One region of the Enterobacter sp. CFEC122 genome, then DNA from elsewhere that is predicted to be linked to it. Evidence: predicted binding sites of a transcription regulator. Region 1 holds the regulator's gene; each other region holds the start of a gene.

Region 1 (4,773 bases):
GTCGCCAATCGCCATTTGCAGACCATGCTGCCGCGACTGATCCGCTGCAAGGTTCAGTTCACCCCACACTGGCAGCGGCTAGACCTGCCAGACGGTGACTTTCTGGATCTCGCCTGGAGCGAAGCGCCGGATCAGGCTCGCCATAAGCCGCGGCTGGTGGTTTTTCACGGTCTGGAAGGCAGCCTGCACAGCCCGTATGCGCACGGGCTCATTGAGGCGGCCAAAGCGCGCGGCTGGCTCGGCGTGGTGATGCATTTTCGCGGCTGCAGCGGCGAGCCGAACCGGCAGAAGCGTATCTATCACTCGGGTGAAACCGAAGACGGCACGTGGTTTTTACACTGGCTGCGGGACAACTTTGGCACCGTGCCCACCGCGGCCGTAGGCTACTCGTTAGGCGGAAATATGCTGGCCTGCCTGTTAGCTAAAGAAGGGGAAAGCGTCCCGCTGGATGCCGCCGTCATCGTCTCCGCCCCGTTCATGCTGGAGCAGTGCAGCTACCACATGGATAAAGGCTTTTCCCGCGTCTATCAGCGCTACCTGCTCAACCTGCTGAAAGCCAACGCGGCGCGTAAGCTGAAGGCCTACCCGGACACCCTCCCGGTCAGCCTGCGCCAGCTGAAAAAAGTGCGCCGCATACGCGAATTCGACGATCTGATCACCGCGAAAATTCACGGTTTCGCCGATGCGATTGACTATTATCGTCAATGCAGCGCCATGCCGCTGCTCAGCAAGATCACGCAGCCGACGCTGATCATTCATGCCAAAGATGACCCTTTTATGGATCATCACTCGATTCCCGCTCAGGAATTCCTGCCCGACAACGTTCACTATCAGTTGACCGAGCACGGCGGCCACGTCGGGTTTATCGGCGGCACGCTGCGTCGCCCGAAAATGTGGCTTGAGGCGCGTATTCCTGACTGGCTAACCCCTTATCTGGACGGTGCAACATGATTATTCCCTGGCAGGATCTGGCTCCCGAAACGCTCGATAATCTGATTGAAAGCTTTGTATTACGCGAAGGCACCGATTATGGTGAACAGGAACGCTCGCTTGAGCAAAAGGTCAACGATGTAAAGCGCCAGCTGAAAAGCGGCGACGTGGTGCTGGTGTGGTCAGAACTGCATGAGACGGTCAATATCATGCCCCGCAACGCGTTTCACGGCTGATCTTCCACCCTTTTCAGTCAGGGAGTTGCTATGTCTGCCAGACATCCGGTTATTGCCGTTACGGGGTCGAGTGGTGCGGGAACCACCACCACCAGCCTCGCATTTCGCAAGATTTTCGCCCAGCTGAATCTCCGTGCGGCGGAGGTCGAAGGCGACAGCTTTCACCGCTACACGCGCCCGGAGATGGACATGGCCATCCGTAAGGCGCGCGATCTGGGTAAACACATCAGCTACTTCGGTCCGGAAGCCAATGACTTCGGCCTGCTGGAACAAACCTTTGTTGAGTACGGCCAGAGCGGTAAAGGGCAGTCCCGCAAGTATCTGCATACCTATGATGAAGCCGTTCCCTGGAATCAGGTGCCTGGCACCTTTACCCCCTGGCAGCCCCTGCCGGAACCTACCGACGTGCTGTTCTACGAAGGATTACACGGCGGCGTGGTCACGCCGCAGCACGACGTGGCGCGCCACGTGGATCTGCTGGTTGGCGTGGTGCCTATCGTTAACCTGGAGTGGATCCAGAAGCTGACGCGTGACATGAGCGAGCGCGGCCACTCGCGCGAAGCAGTGATGGATTCGGTGGTGCGCTCCATGGAAGACTACATCAACTTCCTGACGCCGCAGTTTTCCCGCACCCATATCAACTTCCAGCGCGTGCCGACGGTGGACACCTCCAACCCGTTCGCGGCCAAAAGTATCCCATCCCTGGATGAGAGCTTTGTGGTGATCCATTTCCGCAATCTCGAAGGCATTGACTACCCCTGGCTGCTGGCGATGCTGCAGGGCTCGTTTATTTCTCACATGAATACATTAGTCGTACCGGGCGGAAAAATGGGGCTGGCGATGGAGCTCATCATGACGCCGCTGGTGGAGCGATTGATGGAAGGGAAACAGATCGCGTGAGTTTTTTGCCCGGTGGCGCTGCGCTTACCGGGCCTACGGTCGTGCTTTTGTAGGGCGGGTCAGCGAAGCGCCACCCGCCAAAACATTAAGCCTCGATCACTTCATACGAATGGGTGATTTTTACCGCTTTCTCCAGCATTAACGCGACAGAGCAGTACTTCTCCGCAGACAGGTCCACCGCACGTGAAACCGCCGCGTCTTTCAGTTCTTTACCGGTGACCACAAAGTGCAGATTGATGTGGGTGAACAGGCGTGGCGCCTCTTCGCGGCGTTCTGACGTGAGTTTGACCTCACAATCCGTCACGTCATGACGGCCTTTTTGCAGAATCGACACCACGTCAATGGCGCTGCATCCCCCTGCCGCCATCAGCACCATTTCCATTGGGCTGGGCGCTTTATCGCCGGAGTTACCATCCATCAAAATCTGATGCCCTGACGCGGACTCGCCCAGGAACGTTAAACCTTCAACCCACTTCACGCGCGCTTGCATATTCTTAAACTCCAACGTTGCATTTTTGGTGACAGATTACGCGTGCGTTACATTTCTCGCAATGGAAGGCGACCTGCATCATGCTGAAGCGAGACACCAGGAGACACGCGGCGAAAGCTATGCTAAAACACTCAGGATGCTACAGTAATACATTGACGTTACACATGTATGCAGAGGACATCAAACTTTACTGGCTGCGAAACGTTACGGTAGCCGACTTCCCAGGGTATGGGTAAGAATTCGATTGCAACCCCAGAGTCCGGATGCATCTGATGACTCTGGTGACAGCTTATAACAGAGGATAACAGCGCATGGTGCTTGGCAAACCGCAAACAGACCCGACTCTCGAATGGTTCTTGTCTCATTGCCACATTCATAAGTACCCATCAAAGAGCACGCTGATTCACCAGGGTGAAAAAGCGGAAACGTTGTATTACATCGTTAAAGGCTCGGTGGCAGTGCTGATCAAAGATGAAGAAGGGAAAGAGATGATCCTTTCTTATCTGAACCAGGGCGATTTCATCGGTGAACTGGGCCTGTTTGAAGAGGGCCAGGAACGTAGCGCCTGGGTTCGTGCAAAGACAGCATGTGAAGTGGCTGAAATTTCTTACAAGAAGTTCCGTCAGCTGATTCAGGTTAACCCTGACATTCTGATGCGTCTCTCTTCCCAGATGGCGCGCCGTCTGCAGGTCACCTCAGAGAAAGTGGGCAACCTCGCCTTCCTGGACGTGACGGGCCGCATCGCACAAACTCTGCTGAACCTGGCGAAACAGCCGGACGCCATGACCCATCCGGACGGCATGCAAATTAAAATTACCCGTCAGGAAATTGGTCAGATCGTCGGTTGCTCCCGTGAAACAGTGGGCCGTATCCTGAAAATGCTGGAAGATCAAAACCTGATCTCCGCCCACGGTAAAACCATCGTGGTCTACGGAACGCGTTAATTCCGCTTAAACGGCGTGCCATCGCAAGGTGTCACGCCGTTTTTGTCTCTACTCCTCATGTGGCGCAGGCTGATCTATCACCCGGAAGTCAACTACGCACTGCGACAAACGCTGGTGTTGTGTCTACCCGTGGCCATCGGCCTGATCCTCGGACACCTTCAGCAAGGCCTGCTCTTTTCCCTCGTGCCCGCCTGCTGCAACATTGCCGGCCTGGACACACCGCATAAGCGCTTTTTCAAACGACTGATCGTGGGCGGCTGCCTGTTTGCTGGCTGTAGCCTTGCCGTACAGCTTTTACTGGCCCGGGACATCCCGCTGCCGCTGATCCTGACGGTGCTGGCGATGACGCTCGGCGTCACGGCGGAAATCAGCTCGCTGCACGCCCGCCTGCTACCCGCCTCGCTGATTGCGGCCATCTTCACGCTGAGCCTCGCCGGGAATATGCCGGTGTGGGAGCCGCTGCTGATCTACGCTCTGGGGACACTGTGGTACGGGCTGTTTAACTGGTTCTGGTTCTGGCTGTGGCGGGAACAGCCGCTGCGCGAATCCCTGAGCCTGCTCTATGTGCAGTTGGCGGAATACTGCGAAGCCAAATACACCCTGCTCACCCAGCATACCGATCCGGAAAAAGCCTTACCGCCGCTGCTGACGCGCCAGCAGAAGGTGGTGGATCTGATAAGCCAGTGCTATCAGCAGCTGCATATGCTCGCCGCCAACAAGAACCACGAGTACAAACGGCTGCTGCGCACCTTCCAGGTAGGCCTGGATCTGCAGGAGCATATCTCCGTTAGCCTGCACCACCCGCAGGAGGTGCAAAAGCTGGTTGAGCGCAGCCACGCCGAAGCGGTGATCCGCTGGAACGCGCAGACCGTCTCGGCACGCCTGCGCGTGCTGGCTGACGATATTCTCTACCACCGCTATCCCACGCGCTTTAACATGGAAAAACAGCTCGGCGCGCTGGAGAAAATCGCCCGTCAGCATCCGGATAACCCGGTCGGCCAGTTTGCCGCCTGGCACTTTAGCCGCATCGCCCGCGTGCTGCGCACCCAGCGCCCGCTTTATTCCCGCGACCTGATGGCAGATAAACAAAAACGGCTTCCCCTGTTGCCCGCGCTCAAAAGCTATCTGTCTCTCAAATCGTCCGCCCTGCGCAATGCCGCACGAATTAGCGTGATGCTCAGTATCGCCAGCCTGATGGGCATGGCGCTGCATCTGCCGAAGCCCTACTGGATCTTAATGACCGTGCTGTTCGTCACCCAGAACGGCTACGGCG
Region 2 (4,773 bases), on a different contig from region 1:
CGCGAACTGGTCAATATAGGCCACGTGGGAGTCGTGGTTATATCCGCCTCCGCCGTTCCAGCCAATTTCATTCAGGTATCCGAGGTTATAGGTAAAACCGTTATCGTTAAGGATTTTACGTATGCCGAGCATTTCGCCCAGCACAGGCTCCGGCGGAGCTTCCAACCCTAATACCGTACCGTTCCAGTCTTGCGCCATCGACAGCGGGGATATCGCCAATAAGGCGAACGCATAGAGTTTATTTTTATATGCCATGATAACAACCTGTGATTGAGTATTGAGTGCGTAACCGGCCGCAGGAAATTTTTCTATTTCCTGTCGATATTTCATTTTTTTTAAAATCAGTAAAAAGCGCTAAGCCTAATATCTCTCCTGCGTAAATGACAGGCAAAAAAAAACCTAAGCGCCCCACAGCGAAAATGCTGTGGAACGCTTAGGTTTTGCCTGTTAACCAGTCACAATCCTGCGTTGAAAACAGTGGCACCTTAACACCGTCGCGCCACGTTGAAAACCTGAACTGTTTTCTGTTTTAAAAAAATGTGAGCAATTTAACGCTTATTATTTGGACTGAATCACCCGCGCAATATCAGCCGACGTCTGTAAAGTACGAATCTCCTGAAATAATTCCAGCGCTTCATCGTACTCTTTGCGTAAATAACTCAGCCACTGCTTAATACGCGCGACGTGATACAAACCGGTGTCGCCCTGCTTTTCCAGACGGCTGTATTTTTGCAGCAGCGTGACGACATCTGCCCACGGCATACGCGGTTCGTTATATTTCACCACCCGGCTGAGGTTGGGCACATTCAGCGCGCCGCGGCCGATCATTACCGCATCGCAGCCGGTGGCCTGCAGACAGGCCTGCGCGCTCTCGTAATCCCATATTTCGCCGTTGGCGATCACCGGAATGGAGAGGCGTTTGCGGATCTCACCGATCGCCTGCCAGTTTATGCGATCGGCTTTGTAGCCATCTTCTTTAGTGCGGCCATGCACCACCAGCTCGGTGGCCCCGGCCTGCTGCACCGCATCGGCGATCTCAAACTGTCGGGCATCGCTGTCCCACCCCAGCCGCACCTTAACCGTCACCGGCAAATGCGCGGGCACGGCCTCACGCATGGCTTTCGCGCCGCGGTAAATCAGTTCAGGATCTTTCAGCAACGTCGCCCCGCCGCCGCTGCCGTTCACCAGCTTCGACGGACAGCCGCAGTTGAGATCCACCCCGTAAGAGCCCAGCTCAACCGCGCGGACGGCGTTTTCCGCCAGCCATTCAGGATACTGGCCGAGGAGCTGAATCCGCACCAGCGTGCCGGAAGAGGTTCGGCTCTGGTTGTGCAGCTCGGGGCAAAGCCGGAAGAAGGATTTTACCGGCAACAGCATATCGACCACGCGCAAAAACTCCGTCACGCAGAGATCGTAGTCGTTCACCTCGGTCAGAAGCTCGCGCACGAGGGAGTCGAGCACGCCTTCCATTGGGGCCAGTAAAACACGCATAGCAGTACCTGTGAAAAAAGACGCGCTATAGTAGCCGCTCTCTATATCGCTGGGAAGCGCTTCTGTTCAGGCAGAAAGTCACCCGGCGTTGCCCCAACAATGGCGCGAAACGCCGCCGCAAATGCCGCCGGGCCGGAAAACCCCAGCATCCAGGCCACCTGCTTAACCGGGTATCCGTTGGCGAGGAGATCCAGCGAGGCACAAATCCTTGCGCGCTGTCGCCAGGCCCGGAAGCTAAAGCCGGTATCGTTGATAAACGCACGTGAAAATGTGCGTTCTGACATCGCGGCCCGTTCCGCCAGCCTTTCCAGAGAGAGATCCCAGAGATTGTTGGCAATGAGGTCACAGGCCACGCGATGTAAGCGCTCATCCACGGGCATCGGCAGTTCGGTCGAAATCTGCTGCGTCTCGCTGAGGATATCGAGCAGCAAAAAGGCCATGCTGCGCTGGCTTGCCGGGCGGTATTCCGCGCTGAACAGCCCGGCAATCAGCTCTTTGAACAACGCTGTGGCCATAATCACGTGAACCTCGTCTTTCCGCTTAAAAGGCTCGCATTGCGATATCAGCGTCGGGCTAAACCAGACCGCGCGGAGCTCCGTTGTGGATAGCACGCTGTAGGTGTGTTCCTGAAAGGGAGGGATCCACAGCGCGCGCTGCGGCGGTATGACCCAGCGTTTGCTGCCGGTTTCGACCAGCATGACTCCTTTGATGGCAAACAAAAGTTGTCCCTGCGAATGCTGGTGAGGCGGATCGACTTCGCCGCGCGTATAGCGAATTGCCCCTCTTGACCATCCGATGGCATCGTCGTGAATTGGCGTTTTATCGATAACGGTTGGCATTTCACATTCCCCCCTTCCTCTTATGATGCTGCTTGTACACGTAACCGGAGAGAGACGCAATGCACATCCATTTTATTATTCATGAACATTTCGAGGCGCCAGGCGCCTATGAAATCTGGGGGAAAAGTCGCGGCTGCAGTCTGAGCTACACCAGAGTGTATCAGGGCGATTCATTACCTGAGGAACTGGGGCACACAGACCAGCTTATCATCATGGGAGGCCCGCAATCCCCCGCCACCACGCGTGAGGAATGCCCCTGGTTTGATGCGCAGGCGGAAAAGGCACTCATCAGCCGCGCGATAGAGGCAGGTAAAACGGTGATAGGCGTTTGTCTGGGCTCACAGCTTATCGGCGAAGCGCTGGGCGCCGCGTTTTGCCACAGCCCGGAAAAAGAGATCGGCAAATTTCCCGTCAGGCTCACAGATGCAGGCAAGGCGAACCCGCTATTTGAAGACTTTGGCAGCGTGCTGAACGTCGGTCACTGGCATAACGACATGCCTGGGTTGACGCCGCAGGCTAAGGTTCTGGCTTACAGCGAGGGCTGTCCCCGCCAGATCGTGCAATACAGCGAACGGGTTTACGGTTTCCAGTGCCATATGGAGCTAACGCCGGAGGTGGTAGAGTTGCTGATTGAGCATTCGCAGAATGACCTTCGCCGCGCGGGTGAATTCCGTTTTGTCGAAACGGCGGAAAAACTCCGTTCGCATGATTATCGCGAAATGAACGAGGTGCTGTTTTCTTTTCTCGATAAGCTGACCGCCTGACGCTGATGCCTTCTCTGGCGCGTTACTTCGCCAGCGCAACCCCTTTCCTCTAAACTCTAGCCTGCACCAGTAAGGTGATACCGGACGTTCCATTCCGGAATGTCTGGTATGCTCAAAATTCATGATGTGATCCGTGGCACATTTTTAGGTTTAATTGTATGATGAATGCGTTTCAGCAAGGACTATCACCATGAGCAAATCATTGAACATTATCTGGCAATATCTGCGCGCATTCGTCCTGATTTACGCCTGCCTGTATGCCGGGATTTTCATCGCGTCGCTGCTGCCCATCACCATTCCCGGCAGCATTATCGGCATGCTGATCCTCTTCGTGTTGCTGGCGCTGCAAATCCTGCCTGCAAAGTGGGTCAACCCCGGCTGCTTCGTCCTCATTCGCTATATGGCGCTGCTTTTCGTGCCTATCGGCGTCGGGGTCATGCAGTATTTTGATTTGCTCAAAGCCCAGTTCGGCCCGATTGTTGTTTCCTGCGCGGTGAGTACGCTGGTGGTTTTCCTGGTGGTGAGCTGGAGTTCACATCTGGTGCATGGCGAACGTAACGTGATTGGGGAGAAAACAAAAAAATGATGGACAATATCTGGTGGTCCCTGCCGCTCACCCTTGCAGTCTTTTTCGCCGCACGTAAGCTTGCCGCGCGTTTCAAAATGCCCTTGCTGAACCCCCTGCTGGTGGCGATGGTGGTGATAATTCCGTTCCTGCTGCTCACCGGCATTCCTTACGAACGCTACTTTGCCGGCAGCAAAATCTTAAACGACCTGCTGCAGCCCGCCGTCGTGGCGCTGGCGTTCCCTTTATATGAGCAACTGCACCAGATCCGCGCCCGCTGGAAATCCATCATTACCATCTGTTTTGTGGGTAGCCTGGTGGCGATGATCACCGGCACGTCGGTGGCGCTGCTGATGGGCGCTTCCCCACAGATTGCGGCGTCAATCCTGCCTAAATCGGTGACCACGCCTATCGCGATGGCGGTTGGGGGCAGCCTCGGCGGCATTCCGGCCATCAGCGCGATGTGCGTCATTTTCGTCGGTATTCTCGGCGCGGTGTTTGGCCACACCCTGCTGAACGCGATGCGTATTCATACTAAGGCGGCACGGGGGCTCTCGATGGGCACCGCCTCGCACGCGCTGGGTACTGCCCGCTGCGCGGAGCTGGATTATCAGGAAGGGGCGTTTAGCTCCCTGGCGCTGGTGATCTGCGGGATTATTACCTCCCTGCTGGCCCCGTTCATTTTCCCGCTGATTCTGGCAGTGATGGGCTAAAATTTGCGATGCGTCGCGCAAATTTCATTTTGATTTCATAAGTTGCATACATAATGAGAAGTGGATCACATATAAAGCCCTGACGGCTCCGTAAACTACCGATCCATTAACCTTTATGAGGCAAACGCCATGCACCCACGTTTTCAAGCTGCTTTCGCCCAGCTTGCAGAGAATTTGCAGTCAGCCCTTGCTCCCGTTCTGGCAGATGCGCACTTCCCCGCCCTGCTGACCGCAGAGCAGGTCACGATGCTGAAACAGGCAACGGGACTGGACGAAGACGCGCTGGCTTTCGCACTGCTTCCTCTGGCTGCCGCCTGCGCGCGGGCCGATCTCTCCCACTTCAACGTCGGGGCCATTGCGCGCGGCGTCAGCGGCACCTGGTACTTCGGCGGCAACATGGA
Region 3 (4,773 bases), on a different contig from region 1:
ACGGTTCCCATATCGCGTCCGTCCGCGATCAAACCCGGTGCTTCACGGAACGCGCGCTGACGACGTAACAGCGCCTCACGAACGCGCGGGAAGGCCGCTACCTGAGAGGCCGCATTTGCCACTTCCTGAGTACGGATTTCCCCGCTCACGTCTTCCCCTTCAAGGATGACTTCCAGGTTGCCATTGGTCGACACGAAACGCACATCAAGATGCGCAGCCAGCGGAACCAGCGCTTCTTCTGACGCCACGTCCACATGATGATGCAGCGCAGCCAGGGCCAGCACGCGATAGATTGCTCCCGAATCTAAAAGATGCCATTGCAATGCTTCCGCCATCGCTTTGCACAGAGTCCCTTTCCCTGCGCCACTCGGCCCGTCAATGGTGATTACCGGGGCAATTGCCGTCATCTTTTTCTCCTTAAATAAGGCATACCGTTTACATGAACGCCGCGCATTATACGCGTCAACGTGCGCAACTGTTACCTTTGCGTGCAAATTACGGATTGATTGAAGCAGAGTGTAGAAGAAATGAACGGAAGTGTTCGTCAGGAAGCGTAAGGAAATGCCGCATCAGGTGATGCGGCAAAAGTCATCAGGCCAGCGTGCTAATGCGTGCCAGCTGTTCAAAGTAGTCCGGGAACGTTTTCGCCGTACATTTCGGATCGAGAATGGTCACAGGCGTGTCGGACAGTGCCACCAGCGAGAAGCACATCGCCATACGGTGATCGTTGTAGGTGCCGATCTCGGCAACCTGCAGTTTTGCAGGAGGCGTGACGCGAATGTAGTCTTCGCCCTCTTCCACCTCAGCACCGACCTTACGCAGTTCGGTCGCCATCGCAAACAGACGGTCAGTCTCTTTTACGCGCCAGTTGTAGATGTTACGCAGCGTGGTGGTGCCTTTTGCAAACAGCGCCGCCGTGGCAATGGTCATCGCCGCATCCGGAATATGGTTCATGTCCATGTCGATGGCCTTCAGCTCGCCGTGAGTACAGGAAATGAAGTCATCACCCCAGGTCACAACCGCGCCCATTTTTTCCAGCACGTCCGCAAAACGAATGTCACCCTGCACGCTGTTGCGACCAATACCGGTCACCTTCACGGTACCGCCTTTGATCGCGCCTGCAGCCAGGAAGTAAGATGCCGACGAGGCGTCGCCTTCAACAAGATAGCTGCCCGGAGACTGGTACTGCTGCGCCCCACGCACGACAAAACGCTGATAAGACTGGTTTTCCACCTCAACGCCGAAGGTTTTCATCAGGTGCAGCGTGATATCAATATACGGTTTGGAGACCAGCTCACCTTTAATCGTGATAACCGTATCCTGCGGAGCCAGCGGCGCGGTCATCAGCAGTGCGGTCAGGAACTGGCTGGAGACGCTGCCGTCAACCTCGACGTGACCGCCGGTAAAGCCCCCGCGCAGACGCAGTGGCGGATAATTTTCCTGCTCCAGATACTCGATCTGCGCGCCGCCCTGACGCAGGGCATCCACCAGATGGCCAATCGGACGCTCTTTCATGCGCGGCTCGCCGGTCAGCACAATGTTGTTGCGCCCAAGACACAGGGCCGCCGCCAGCGGACGCATCGCGGTACCCGCGTTGCCCAGAAACAGCTCAAGCTCTTCACCCGTCTGCAGCGCGCCGCCGTTGCCGGTCACTTCGCAGCGGGTACGATCGTCGGAGAGAGTGTAATGAACGCCCAACGCTTTCAGCGCATTGAGCATATGGCGCACGTCATCGCTGTCCAGCAGGTTTGTAAGGACGGTGGTGCCGTTTGCCAGTGCTGCCAGCAGCAGAGCGCGGTTCGAGACACTTTTTGAACCAGGCAGATTAATGGTGCCATCTACCCGCGCGATAGGTTGTAACGTCAGGGATTCCATGAAAACTTAACTCTCAACTCAACATAATAAAAACCCCGCAGCAGGGCTACGGGGGTGAAAACAGCGCGATTAACCGTGGCGACGTTCGAAGTCGATCATGAAATCGGTCAGCGCTTTAACGCCTTCCAGCGGCATCGCGTTATAGATGGAGGCACGCATGCCGCCCACGACACGGTGACCTTTCAGCGCGTGCAGGCCGGCCGCGAAGGACTCTTCCAGGAACACTTTATCCAGGTTGCTGTCCGCCAGCTGGAACGGCACGTTCATGCGGGAACGGTTAGCTTTCGCCACGTCGTTGCGGTAGAAATCGCTCTTGTCGATCACGCCATACAGCAGTTCGGCTTTCTGCTGATTCACTTTGTCCATCTGCGCCACGCCGCCGTTTTGCTTCAGCCATTTGAAGACCAGGCCGGAGAGGTACCAGGCAAACGTCGGTGGGGTGTTGAACATAGAATCGTTGTCGTTCAGCACGGTGTAATCAAGAATGGACGGGCACGATGTATGCGCTTTACCCAGCAGGTCTTCACGCACGATAACAATCGTCAGGCCTGCAGGGCCGATATTTTTCTGCGCGCCCGCGTAGATCACGCCATAACGGCTGACGTCAATTGGTGCAGAAAGAATGGTGGAGGAGAAGTCAGCGGCAACCACGACGTCTTTACCGAAGTTCGGCGTCTCGTCGATGGCAATCCCGTCAATGGTTTCGTTCGGGCAATAGTGCAGATACGCTGCGTTATCAGAAAGCTGCCATTCGCTCATTGACTTCACGGCGCGCAGGCCGTCAACGGTCACTTTGGCGTCAATCACATTCGGCGTGCAGTATTTGTGCGCTTCTTTCACCGCACTGGCCGCCCAGTAGCCTGCGTCAACGTAGTCTGCCGTCGTTTTATCGCCCAGGATGTTTAGCGGTACGCCTGCAAACTGGCCGCGCCCGCCGCCGTGACAGAACAATACTTTGTAGTTCGAGGGAATATTCAGCAGATCGCGAAAATCCTTTTCTGCCTCTTCCGCCACCTGAATAAACTCTTTACCCCGGTGGCTGATTTCCATCACCGACGTTCCCAGACCGTTCCAGTCACAAAGTTCCTGTTGAGCCTGTTTAAGCACGTCTGCCGGTAACATTGCCGGACCTGAACTGAAATTAAAGACTTGAGCCATTTCCCCTCACCACGCTAAAAGCCATAAGTTATAACTGTGGATATCGGTTTTATCATTCAGTGACACGCGCCGCAATGTCTAAAACTTATGACCCGTGAAATGTGCCCCACGTCACACAAAACAATCTGCCGCCTCGCCAGGACAAAACCGACAAAATGGCTGTCAGGTGATGCGTTTAGCCCGGCTAACCTTCGTCCATTCCGGATTTGCACAGCGGGGGCATAATTGACGATCCCCCGGCTGCATCGCGACGACATGGCTACATCTCACGCAGGCATACTCGCCTGATTCCGGTACGGTTCTGAAACGCTCGACCAGCATATCCGGCAGGATGCACAGTCCCGGCCTCACCTCATCGTCAGAATAGTAATAGACGCTGATCTGCCCGTTGGTCTCCATGATCGCCAGACGCACCTGCCCGAGCTGTTCCACGCTGTTGAGGCGTAGCTCCATAAAGAACTCAAACTCGGTCATATTGGCGCTCTGAACGTTTTCCCAGGCCAGCTGACCGTCCTCGACGATAACGACCGGCTTCCCTTCAAGCAGATCTTCCAGCTTTTCACTTTTCGACATCAGCCACATGACAAGGCGGTAAAGCAGCGCCAGTGTGACAAAAACGATAAATACCGGCACCATCGGCACATCATCATAGAAGGCGACATCCCCCGCCGCGGAACCCAACGTCAGGATGATCAACACTTCAAAAAGCGACATCTGCCGCACGCCGCGACGACCGGTGATTTTAAGAAACAGGAAGACCAGAACGAAGGTATACAGACTACGCAGCGCCACTTCGCCTAAAAATTCAGGAGGGACTTTATCAAACGCCATCCGCTGGAGATCGAATGCTTTCATTTTTCTATGCCTTAACAGTGAGTTACTGACAATAAGCATAGCCCAGTCTTTTATTTTCGCCGGAGATAGCACCCGTCACGCAAAACCCGTATCATTGCGCGCTTTACGTACGATAAAAGTGAACGCCATGACTCAAACGTTTATCCCCGGCAAAGACGCCGCTCTGGAAGATTCCATCGCTCGCTTCCAGCAGAAACTGACCGACCTGGGTTTTAACATCGAAGAAGCCTCCTGGCTCAATCCGGTGCCTCATGTCTGGTCCGTGCATATTCGCGATAAAGACTGTGCCCTGTGCTTTACCAACGGTAAAGGCGCGACAAAAAAAGCGGCACTGGCCTCCGCGCTGGGTGAGTATTTTGAGCGTCTGTCCACCAACTATTTCTTCGCTGACTTCTGGCTGGGCGAAACCATCGCCAACGGCCCGTTCGTTCACTATCCGAACGAAAAATGGTTCCCGCTGACCGAAGACGATGAACTGCCGGAAGGAATTCTCGACGCGCGCCTGCGTGCCTTCTACGATCCGGAAAACGAACTGACCGCCAGCATGCTGATCGATCTGCAGTCCGGCAACGACGATCGCGGTATTTGCGCCCTGCCGTTTACCCGTCAATCTGACGAGCAGACCGTCTATATTCCGATGAACATTGTCGGCAACCTGTATGTGTCTAACGGCATGTCCGCCGGTAACACCCGCAATGAAGCGCGCGTGCAGGGGCTGTCTGAAGTCTTCGAGCGTCATATCAAAAACCGCATTATTGCCGAATCCATCAGCCTGCCTGAAATTCCGGCAGAGGTGCTGGCGCGCTACCCGGGCGTGGTGGAATCCATCGCCAAGCTGGAAGCAGAAGGTTTCCCAATCTTTGCGTATGACGGCTCGCTGGGCGG

What was found. The regulator CRP, encoded in region 1, controls carbon source genes, mostly activating them, when cyclic AMP is high. The targets are predictions, from matches to a motif close to ATGTGANNNNNNTCACAT.
Region 2: ACVCAM_RS07370 (CidA/LrgA family protein) is a predicted target of CRP. The motif match lies at 3,219-3,236, and genes of this name have one in related genera.
Region 3: serC (3-phosphoserine/phosphohydroxythreonine transaminase) is a predicted target of CRP. The motif match lies at 3,133-3,150, and genes of this name have one in related genera.

What each region holds. Positions count from the first base shown of each region.
Region 1 covers NZ_JBRIQR010000028.1:55,477-60,249, reverse strand. The annotation lists gene ACVCAM_RS18365 (hydrolase) at 1-951, shown strand, start outside; gene ACVCAM_RS18360 (YheU family protein) at 948-1,166, shown strand; gene ACVCAM_RS18355 (phosphoribulokinase) at 1,197-2,066, shown strand; gene ACVCAM_RS18350 (OsmC family protein) at 2,152-2,556, opposite strand; gene crp (cAMP-activated global transcriptional regulator CRP) at 2,868-3,500, shown strand; gene ACVCAM_RS18340 (YccS/YhfK family putative transporter) at 3,558-4,773, shown strand, end outside.
Region 2 covers NZ_JBRIQR010000007.1:143,030-147,802, forward strand. The annotation lists gene ACVCAM_RS07350 (carbohydrate porin) at 1-198, opposite strand, end outside; gene dusC (tRNA dihydrouridine(16) synthase DusC) at 559-1,491, opposite strand; gene ACVCAM_RS07360 (AraC family transcriptional regulator) at 1,533-2,330, opposite strand; gene ACVCAM_RS07365 (type 1 glutamine amidotransferase) at 2,390-3,094, shown strand; gene ACVCAM_RS07370 (CidA/LrgA family protein) at 3,285-3,680, shown strand; gene ACVCAM_RS07375 (CidB/LrgB family autolysis modulator) at 3,677-4,372, shown strand; gene cdd (cytidine deaminase) at 4,502-4,773, shown strand, end outside.
Region 3 covers NZ_JBRIQR010000001.1:239,097-243,869, reverse strand. The annotation lists gene cmk ((d)CMP kinase) at 1-407, opposite strand, end outside; gene aroA (3-phosphoshikimate 1-carboxyvinyltransferase) at 592-1,875, opposite strand; gene serC (3-phosphoserine/phosphohydroxythreonine transaminase) at 1,945-3,033, opposite strand; gene ACVCAM_RS01100 (DUF421 domain-containing protein) at 3,196-3,888, opposite strand; gene ycaO (30S ribosomal protein S12 methylthiotransferase accessory factor YcaO) at 4,016-4,773, shown strand, end outside.